4 regions of the Halobacillus sp. BAB-2008 genome follow, and region 1 is predicted to be linked to each of the others. Evidence: riboswitches for the same ligand, from Rfam matches in the RefSeq annotation. Region 1 holds a riboswitch; each other region holds the start of a gene.

Evidence for each region. A riboswitch is a leader RNA that binds a small molecule or an ion and turns the genes downstream of it on or off. The one in region 1 is predicted to bind thiamine pyrophosphate.
Region 2: it holds a riboswitch for thiamine pyrophosphate, as region 1 does, so the genes downstream of both, thiT (energy-coupled thiamine transporter ThiT) here and D479_RS20010 (thiamine phosphate synthase) in region 1, are expected to answer to the same signal.
Region 3: it holds a riboswitch for thiamine pyrophosphate, as region 1 does, so the genes downstream of both, thiW (energy coupling factor transporter S component ThiW) here and D479_RS20010 (thiamine phosphate synthase) in region 1, are expected to answer to the same signal.
Region 4: it holds a riboswitch for thiamine pyrophosphate, as region 1 does, so the genes downstream of both, D479_RS17690 (YkoF family thiamine/hydroxymethylpyrimidine-binding protein) here and D479_RS20010 (thiamine phosphate synthase) in region 1, are expected to answer to the same signal.

What each region holds. Positions count from the first base shown of each region.
Region 1 is NZ_ANPF01000080.1:48,609-50,786, forward strand. Features, by position in the region: gene D479_RS16740 (LLM class flavin-dependent oxidoreductase) at 1-461, opposite strand, end outside; gene D479_RS20830 (hypothetical protein) at 629-790, shown strand; TPP riboswitch at 870-979, shown strand; gene D479_RS20010 (thiamine phosphate synthase) at 1,069-1,644, shown strand; gene thiO (glycine oxidase ThiO) at 1,641-2,178, shown strand, end outside.
Region 2 is NZ_ANPF01000051.1:59,438-61,615, reverse strand. Features, by position in the region: gene D479_RS12140 (phospholipase D family protein) at 1-144, opposite strand, end outside; gene thiT (energy-coupled thiamine transporter ThiT) at 320-889, opposite strand; TPP riboswitch at 979-1,078, opposite strand; gene D479_RS12130 (alpha/beta fold hydrolase) at 1,162-1,899, opposite strand; gene D479_RS12125 (SDR family oxidoreductase) at 1,853-2,178, opposite strand, start outside.
Region 3 is NZ_ANPF01000045.1:2,166-4,343, forward strand. Features, by position in the region: gene D479_RS10645 (Fic family protein) at 1-123, shown strand, start outside; gene D479_RS10650 (DUF3221 domain-containing protein) at 151-666, opposite strand; TPP riboswitch at 766-876, shown strand; gene thiW (energy coupling factor transporter S component ThiW) at 963-1,451, shown strand; TPP riboswitch at 1,457-1,560, shown strand; gene tenA (thiaminase II) at 1,603-2,178, shown strand, end outside.
Region 4 is NZ_ANPF01000087.1:37,075-39,252, reverse strand. Features, by position in the region: gene D479_RS17700 (GNAT family N-acetyltransferase) at 1-318, opposite strand, end outside; gene D479_RS20020 (PH domain-containing protein) at 338-769, opposite strand; TPP riboswitch at 908-1,007, shown strand; gene D479_RS17690 (YkoF family thiamine/hydroxymethylpyrimidine-binding protein) at 1,102-1,701, shown strand; gene D479_RS17685 (ECF transporter S component) at 1,698-2,178, shown strand, end outside.

The DNA of each region.
Region 1 (2,178 bases):
GGGTTATCCCCCCGGAAGTATCCCCTAAGTTCGTCTACCTGCTGTGGAAATTCATTTGGATCACTCTCCAAATGCCTGCGCATTGCTCTTGCCGTCATTTGATCCGTACCCGGAGCACGGCCAAGTCCAAGGTCGACTCGTCCCGGAAATAGTGTTTCCAGCGTTCCGAACTGCTCGGCGATAATCAGTGGTGCATGGTTTGGAAGCATCACACCCCCGGAACCAACGCGGATCTCAGACGTATGGTGAAGGACGTGACTGACAGCGAGAGCCGTAGCAGAACTTGCGATGGCGGGCATGTTATGATGTTCTGCCATCCAGTATCGGTTGTAACCGAGCTTTTCTGCGTGTTGGGCTAAGCTTATCGTATCTTCAAAAGCCTGTTTCGTAGACCTGCCTTCTTTTACACTGACAAGGTCAAGAACGGATATTTTTGTATCGGAAAAAGATGTATTCGTCATATCGTTTACCTTCTTTCTTTAGGAAAATCCTATAGCATATCTTAACAAGATTATTTCGTGTTTCAAAATGTTTTGTTTCTCTATTATTTACGGGACTAAAATACTGGTATATTATAACTAGATATGGGTGTTTTTTAAGACAGAGAAGATAAGGGGGACGAAGCATAATGAAAAATTTTTTGAACCGGTGGCTTGGCAGGAAACGTTGTGTGATATGTGGACGTAAACCAGTGGATCCATCGCGGTATTACAATGATGAAGGCAGGGCTGTCGTCGTTTGCCGGACGTGCGTTACCTATGCAGAACGGAGAGCATTCAGGAAAAGATGACGGAGTACCTTGCAAAAATATGGTAGACGGAATTTTCAATGTATTGTAGGATGAACACATGCATTACAAAATCAATAAGCACATGCACTAGGGGTGCCTTTAAGAAAAGGCTGAGATCGAAGTGATACTTCGGGACTCTTTGAACCTGAACTGGCTCAAACCAGCGGAGGAAAGTGGCGGCTATATCAAAACAATCACGCTGCACTCACGTGTACGTATGTTCAAGTATGCCACTTTCCTTCTGGAAAGTGGCATTTTTTATTGGGGGGAACAAAGCTATGAAACTTTTAGCCGTTACAAAAGACGAGATGGATCCCGTCACCTTGAAGAGTATAATTCCAGCCATTGATCCGTATGTCGACACTGTCATTTACCGAGATAACTCAAAGTCTTTGGTGGATTATGAAGCTGCATTTAGAGACTTGATGGATGTCTCTGATAAGTGGACGGTTCACAAGCATAGTGGAATTGCAGATCGTACGGATCGAAGCGTCCATTATCCAGAGAGGTGTATGGATGATCTTAAGGTAGGAACAGGGAAGGTTAGAGGGGTTTCCGTTCACAGTTTGGAATCAGGCAGAACAGCACAGAGGGCAGGCGCGGACTATGTTCTCTTCGGTCATATATTTCAGTCGGACAGTAAGCGGAACGCGCCACCCAGGGGGATAAGCTCGTTGATGGAGCTTACCGGAGGGTTGGCTATTCCTGTTTTCGCTATCGGAGGGATTCAGCCACAGCATATATCTCTGTTGCGGAAGGCAGGAGCAGCAGGCGTGGCTGTGCAGTCGGGTATTTTCGGCGCGGAGGATCCAATTTCGGCAGCAGAAAATTATCGGGAGGCGATTCTTTCATGAAGAACCATTGGGATACGGTAATCGTTGGTGGAGGCATCATCGGTCATTCTATTTCTTATCACCTTAGTAAGGCAGGGGCCGATGTGTGTGTGCTGGATAAAGGTACAGGTGGCAGACGAGCGACAGGGGCTGCTGCAGGGATGCTGGGGGTCCACACGGAAAACCGGACGCCGGGACTGTACCATGAATTTTGTGTCAAGAGCAGAGATATGTATAACGAATTGCAAACAGAATTGTACCAGTGTTCCGGAATCGACATTCAGCTGACTACAAACGGTATGCTCCAAATCGCTTTGGATGAGAGGGAGGCGAAAGAACTGCAGGAGAAGCAGCAATCTTTTCCCTCTCTCTCCTGGCTGGACGATCGAGAGATGAAAATCCGTCATCCGTGGGTTAAGTCCTCCGGGGCTTTATGGATTCGGGAGGACGGCAACGTAAAACCGGAAAAAGTGGCTGAAGCGTTCAAGCGAGGCGCACGGTCATTCGGAAGCACCGTTAAGGATGGGTGCTTCGTCATCCGCATAAGGAAGAGCG
Region 2 (2,178 bases), on a different contig from region 1:
CGATAGTTCGTGCACGTCCCCTTCATAGGAGATGCCCTCAGGAAGCTTCTTCCACGATGTATGATAAGCGATCATGAAAACGAGTACGATAAATATAAGAATGACAATCAACCAAAACCGCTTCTTTCTAAAAAGCTTCTTCATTTCCAGCCCTCCTTTTATGTAACCAGTGCAATGGTATATACACTTCTACAGGAAGCATGAAACCCATATGCTATAAAATAGGGTCTCCCTCCCTATAAAAAATAGAAAAGCATCGTGCCGGAGCACGATGCTTTTAGTGGTTAAGGATTCCTAGGAGCGGGATGGGAACCTTGTATTATTCTTGTGTGAGCAGCTTCGGACGCTGCAGAAAAAGAATGATGAGGACGATACTGCTCAATACGAATGCAGGCAGCATATACCCCCCGTTATAGACGAGCGAATACAGCCAGACCGGCTGTCCTTCCGGCGCGAACTCCCCGTAAAAGACGATCCCTGCGAGAAAATGTCCGAAGAAACGCAGGAGACTCCCGACAAAGCAGCCGACAATGATCCAGCCGACGATCGCTTTTTTGTTTTGTTTCCGTACCGCGTTCCATACCGGCTTTGCCGCGACACCTGCAAGTCCGATGACACCGAAAGCTACGAAGTAATCAAGAAACGTCTGAAGAGGTGTCATGATGTAAGCACCGGTTAAGATTTGATAGGCCCCGAGCAGCAGCCCGGTGGCGACTCCGCCTTTGATTCCCCAACGGAAAGCGATGATGAAGACAGGAACCATCGCGAGCGACACAGAACCACCCTGTGCCCACAATTTGAATGAAAGAAATGGAATGATGTCCAAAAGCAGTGCCAAAGCAGAGAATATAGCTACTTCGACAAGAAATAATACACGACGATTTCTCATCGTTATCTACCCCCAATAATTGAAGACAAAAAAAGCAATGCCAAAAAGGGAAGCTTCCTGATGGAGGAGTCCCTTGTTGAGCATTGCACCATCAAAAAAGCCGCCATCCCTGCGCCAGTGCTAACTGACAGGTTCGAAGGGTCTGGACACAGCGTCCACTCTCAGCCGGAGGCTCCCCTTGAAGGCTTTATACCGTTTACTTTTCTTGATTTGTCTTCTATTATAGTCGAAACCACCCGAAATTACAAAGGCCTTTTATTTCCCGGGGAATGCTATTTCGTATTTGTGTACGTCTGGAAAAACTCCAGACTGCGCTCGATGATCAAGTCTTTATCATGGTCGAGCGTTGCGACGTGATAGCTGTCATCCAAATGAATAATTTCTTTATGCTCGGAAAAAACCGTTTCAAAGATCACCTCGGAATTGTTCGGGGGCACGACATGATCCTCCCTTGAAACGAAAACGACGATCGGACAATGAATGCTGCTTAATAGATCCCTGGTCTTCCCCATGAGCATCGACAGCTCTTTAATCGATTTTACCGGTGTCCGATCATAGCCGAGCTCGTCACTTTCCGGATCTTTAATATCCGATCCAATCGCTTCAAGAAAGCGCTCCTCTGTGCTCGAGCTGTTCTCAAGCACCGGGATATCGATTGCTGCATTGATCGGGATGACGCCGGCGACCTTCTTCTTCCCTGCCACATATAAAGCAAGCGTCCCTCCCATCGACAAGCCGACGACGAAGATTTTTTCACAACGCGCTTCCAGCCAGTCAAAGGCTTCCATGACCGATTGAATCCAGTCTTCATGACTCGTGGACTCCATGTCCTCCGGCGTGGTCCCGTGCCCCTTCAGTCTCGGACAGACGACGGTATACCCGGCGCGGCCATATGCTTCAGCCAGCGGCCTCATACTTTGCGTCGTTCCTGTAAATCCATGGGATACCAGGATCCCTACCTCATTACCCTCGAACCGTATCTCTTCTGCCCCACTCATCACTGCGGTCATTTCGTTTCCTCCTGTTCGTTTTCCCTTTTCCTAAAACCGTCGTCAGCACTGCTTTCTCCAATATTCTCCAAGGCATGACCCGTTTCAGAAATACGTTGAACTTCACTTTCGCTCCGATTGGAAAGCGCAGCTTCCGTATTCTGTCCTGCTCGATCAACTCGGTCATCAATGCAGCTACATCCGACGGATTTTCGCGGCTGTCTCCATTCAACGCATTCCATAGTCCTTTTATGTAATCAGCATAGGGAGAATCAGGGTCATGGACAGCGTCCGGGAGTT
Region 3 (2,178 bases), on a different contig from region 1:
TACCATCTGGATTGGTCCTGTGTACCGAAAGAGGAGGTCTTTCAGGCGAGCATCGATTCAGTCAAGGATATCAGCAGTCTTTATTCGGTTATCCAAGCGTCGCTTGTTCCACTTGCCAAATGAGCAAAAGCCGGGGGAATCCCCGGCTTTTTATTCATCTTCTACAAGCACTTCCTTCTCCGGTCCTTCGTTTTCCTTAAGAACAATCTGCCACTGGTCATCGTCTTCATCAAATAGAATTTCCGCCACGGCAACAATTTTGTCATCTTCTACATCGGTTAGAGCGGAAGCCAAGGCTTCGGAGGTCGTCAATCGGGCCCCTTCTACTTCACTCATCTCCACTTCGGAAACCTTATCGGCAGGTGCTTGTTCTGGAAAACTTTCTTTAATGGGGCCGTCTGTCCAAACATCTACATACTTACCTGTCCATTCGTTGTCCGGAGCTTCAGACACCCACATCGCCCGCCCTTTGTCTTCTGACTCTGTAGTTGGAGTGACGACAAGGATACTGGATCCTTCCTGTTCCATCACATAACCGCTGATTTCTGCTTGCTCCGGAGGCGCCTCTGCTTCCGTTTCCTCATAATCCGAGCCGGCTGGTGCAGAACTGCACCCCGCCAAAAGAATCAAACAAGCGGCCCCCATCATTGTCCAGATGTTTCTCATTGTCATTCTCCTCTCTAATACAGATATTATTCAGAATATTGCACATGACAGAAGATACGAACTTTGTTATCATAAGATTCAACCAAGCAAATAGTACGATTCAACTACTAGGGGGGCCTTGTTACAGGCTGAGAGGAAAGCGTAAAGCTTTTCGACTCTTATGAACCTGATCTGGTTAATACCAGCGGAGGGAAGTAGTCAGACGAACGAATAGTTATTCATCGACTGTCTATGATCCGAGTCAGGTCCTCTCCAGGACCTGGCTTTTTTATTTTCCTATGGAAGGGGGGAATGTATTGAACCGTACACGTTTATTGACTATTATGGCACTGTTTGTTGCCATTGGAACATTCGGAGCACAGCTGCTCTGGTTTCCGGCAGGCATCGCGAAGGCATATCCTGTCCAACATGCGGTAAATGTCATGGCTGCTGTGATGCTTGGACCGCTGCCTGCTGCTGCCATTGCTTTCTGCATCGGCCTGCTGCGATTTCTTTTAGGGCTAGGAACACTGTTGGCTTTTCCTGGTGGAATGGTCGGAGCATTATTTGCTGGTTTGTTTTATCGGATATACAAACGGAAAGGGGCAGCTGTAGTCGGCGAGGTGATTGGAACTGGAATCATTGGAGCATTACTCGCCGTTCCACTGGCTGGATTCGTCATGGGCAGTGCGGCCGGAGCGTTTGCCTTTGTTCCTTCTTTCTTCATCAGCAGTCTGTCAGGAGCTGCCATCGGCTGGTTTGTGCTGTCACGTATCAAAGCAGAACAACTTCTATTACAACCATAATACACGGAAACTGCTAGGGGCGCGAATTATCGCTGAGATAAGGATTATCCTTTGTCCCTCAACACCTGATCTGGTTCGTACCAGCGTAGGGAAGTAGTCTGGACCTCTGCAATCCTCTAGTAGCTTCCGAATAACCCAGGGAGGCACCACTATGTCATTCTCCACTCAATTAAGAAAAGAAAATCAGGACGTGTTTGAAGCTATTTTTCACCATCCATTTGTTGAAGGTCTCGGAAAAGGAGAACTTCCGAAAGAAGCTGTCGCTCATTATGTGAAAGCGGACTTTGAATATTTGAATGCATTTATGCATGTGTACGGCATTGCTGTTTCCAAATCACCAAAAAGAGAAGATATTGAGCTCTTCAATGACCAGATCAACTTTGTGCTCCACAGTGAAGTGCATCCCCATAACAACCTGTGCCGATATATCGGTAAAGAATATGAGGAACTGCAGGGTTACCCGCTGCCACCGACAGCGGACCACTATATTAAACATATGCTCTACCATGCGCATATGGGCAGTATTGGAGAAATTATTGCCGCCTTACTTCCATGCCCCTGGACATATCTCGAAATCGGTAAAGAACTAACGAAAGCCTATCAACCGGACGAAAATCATCCGTTCTTTGATTGGATCGATTTCTATGCAGAGGAAGAAATAGGCGGATTGACAGGACAGCTTTGTGAGAAGCTTGATGCCTATGCAGAGCAAGCTTCAGACGAGGAG
Region 4 (2,178 bases), on a different contig from region 1:
AGCATGAATATTTTCATTCGTCGTGATTACCTTAATCCTTCGACCATCTGCAACACTCTCGACTCTATCAATCAGAAGAGAACCTATCCCTCTTCCTTCCCTCAAGCTGTCCAGAGATACGATTTCCACTTCCTCCTCACTCTCCACGTATGTGATGAGACCGATAATTTCTCTTTTTTCCCCCACATATGTGAACCCATCTAACTTCCTGCAATCGTAGATCCCGCTTGATACGATCATATATGGACTGTCCCAGTTATCCTTAAAAAAGGAATCCCACTTTCCCTTAGCTGTCTCCTGTTTTTTGTATATATTCATGAAAGTGCTCCGTACTTTCTCATCTACTCCCAATCTCCTTCAGAAACAGCGATTTATTTTTCGGGGATACTTTAATGGACTCCGCTGTTCCATAGTGAATTTCCAGGCGGTCAAAGGAAAGGGCAGGTGCCTGAAGTATATCTTTCACTTCCTCCACTCTCCTGATTTGGTCAAGCGGTACACGCTTCCGGAAAGGACCGTAGACGATTTTCAACTCCTCGTGATCGATGATATATCGTGTCCCAAAATATATCCAGCCGACGAGCGCACTTATAACAACTGCAAAGATCACCTTGGCAATGTAAGAATTCGAAAGGCCGGGAATCATAAATACCCCCCACTCCAGGCCGCCTATCGCATCAATAAGTACCACTCCCATTACCAGAACCAAGAAGACGGATAACCACTTGCTTTTCTTTGACGTGAATCGAAGGGATTGCTGATTGCTCATACCATCTCTCCTTTATGGAAATTTTATACTACTACATTCTACGACCGGACCCCTGCATACGTTTCAAGAAAAACAACCATTTACAAAAATTAAAATATTCGCTAAGATGAAGGCATCCAAGACAACTGCATAACGTGGAACTTGCACTGGGGGAGCTGCATTTGCGGCTGAGAGGTTTATCCGACCCTTAGCACCCGAACTAGATAATACTAGCGTGGGGAAGTGCAGCCTGACTCTCGCGATCAGACTTCTTTTTTGGCTTTTCTTTTCGATTGTTGGACTGCATTCCCATGGAATGCAGTTTTTTTGTGTTTAAAAAAGGAGGAAATTAAATGACTCAAGTATGTGGAAATTCAAAAATTGCCGGCTGCTCTTTTTCTGTCCATCCTATGTGTAATGACTTTCAGGATATGATCATGACAAGCCTTCAACAGACCGACACATCCAAAGTATGGATGAAAACGGATCATGTTACGACGACGGTTCGCGGACGCTTGGAACACGTCTTTGACGTAGCCAAAGCCGTCTTTCACCATACCGCCGTCACAGGGGTTCATGCCGCATTTCAGGGGACGTTTTCCATCGGCTGCCCGGGCGATTCTACTGGTGATGTGTACCTGGATGAAACATCTAACGTGATGAACAGGAATACAGCAGCTGTCAAACAGGCGGTGGCAGCTAAGTTTTCTCTATACCCTTTAGGTGGAGGTAAGTATATGGAAACGATTTACGAAAAGATTGAAAGGATGAGAGAACAAGGCATTTCTGTAACACCTGCCCACTATTCTACCAGGCTGGAGGGGGATATCCACGACATCTTTCACGGTTTGGAAAACGTGTTTAAGGAAACAGAAGCCGGTGGATCCTCCCACACCGTGATGACTGTGAGCATTTCTGCAAACAGCCCATCTAAAAAGGAGGAGGAGGAATGAAGAACTGGAAATTAAAAGAAATCGTCGTCATGTCTGTACTTGCCGTCGTATTCGCTGTTGTTTACTTAGCTTTTCTACCTGTAGGCAAAGTTCTGTCCGGATTAATGGGTCCGATTGGATATGACTTCATATATGGAATATGGTTCATTGTCTCCATTATCGCCGCCTACATACTAAGGAAACCAGGCGCTGCATTCTTATCGGAAACCATTGCCGCCACTGTGGAAATGCTGCTCGGGAATGCGTCCGGACCGATGCTCATTTTGACAGGCGTCATTCAAGGACTTGGGGCAGAGACCGCCTTCGCCATCACCCGTTATAAGAGTTACCAACTCCTTACACTTATGCTCTCCGGTATGATGGCTGCCGTGTTCAGCTTTTTCTGGGAATATTTCCGCCTGGGGTACAGCGCCTTAAGTACGGATTACGTAGCAGCTATGTTCATCATTAGACTTCTAAGTGGAGCTCTCATCTCCG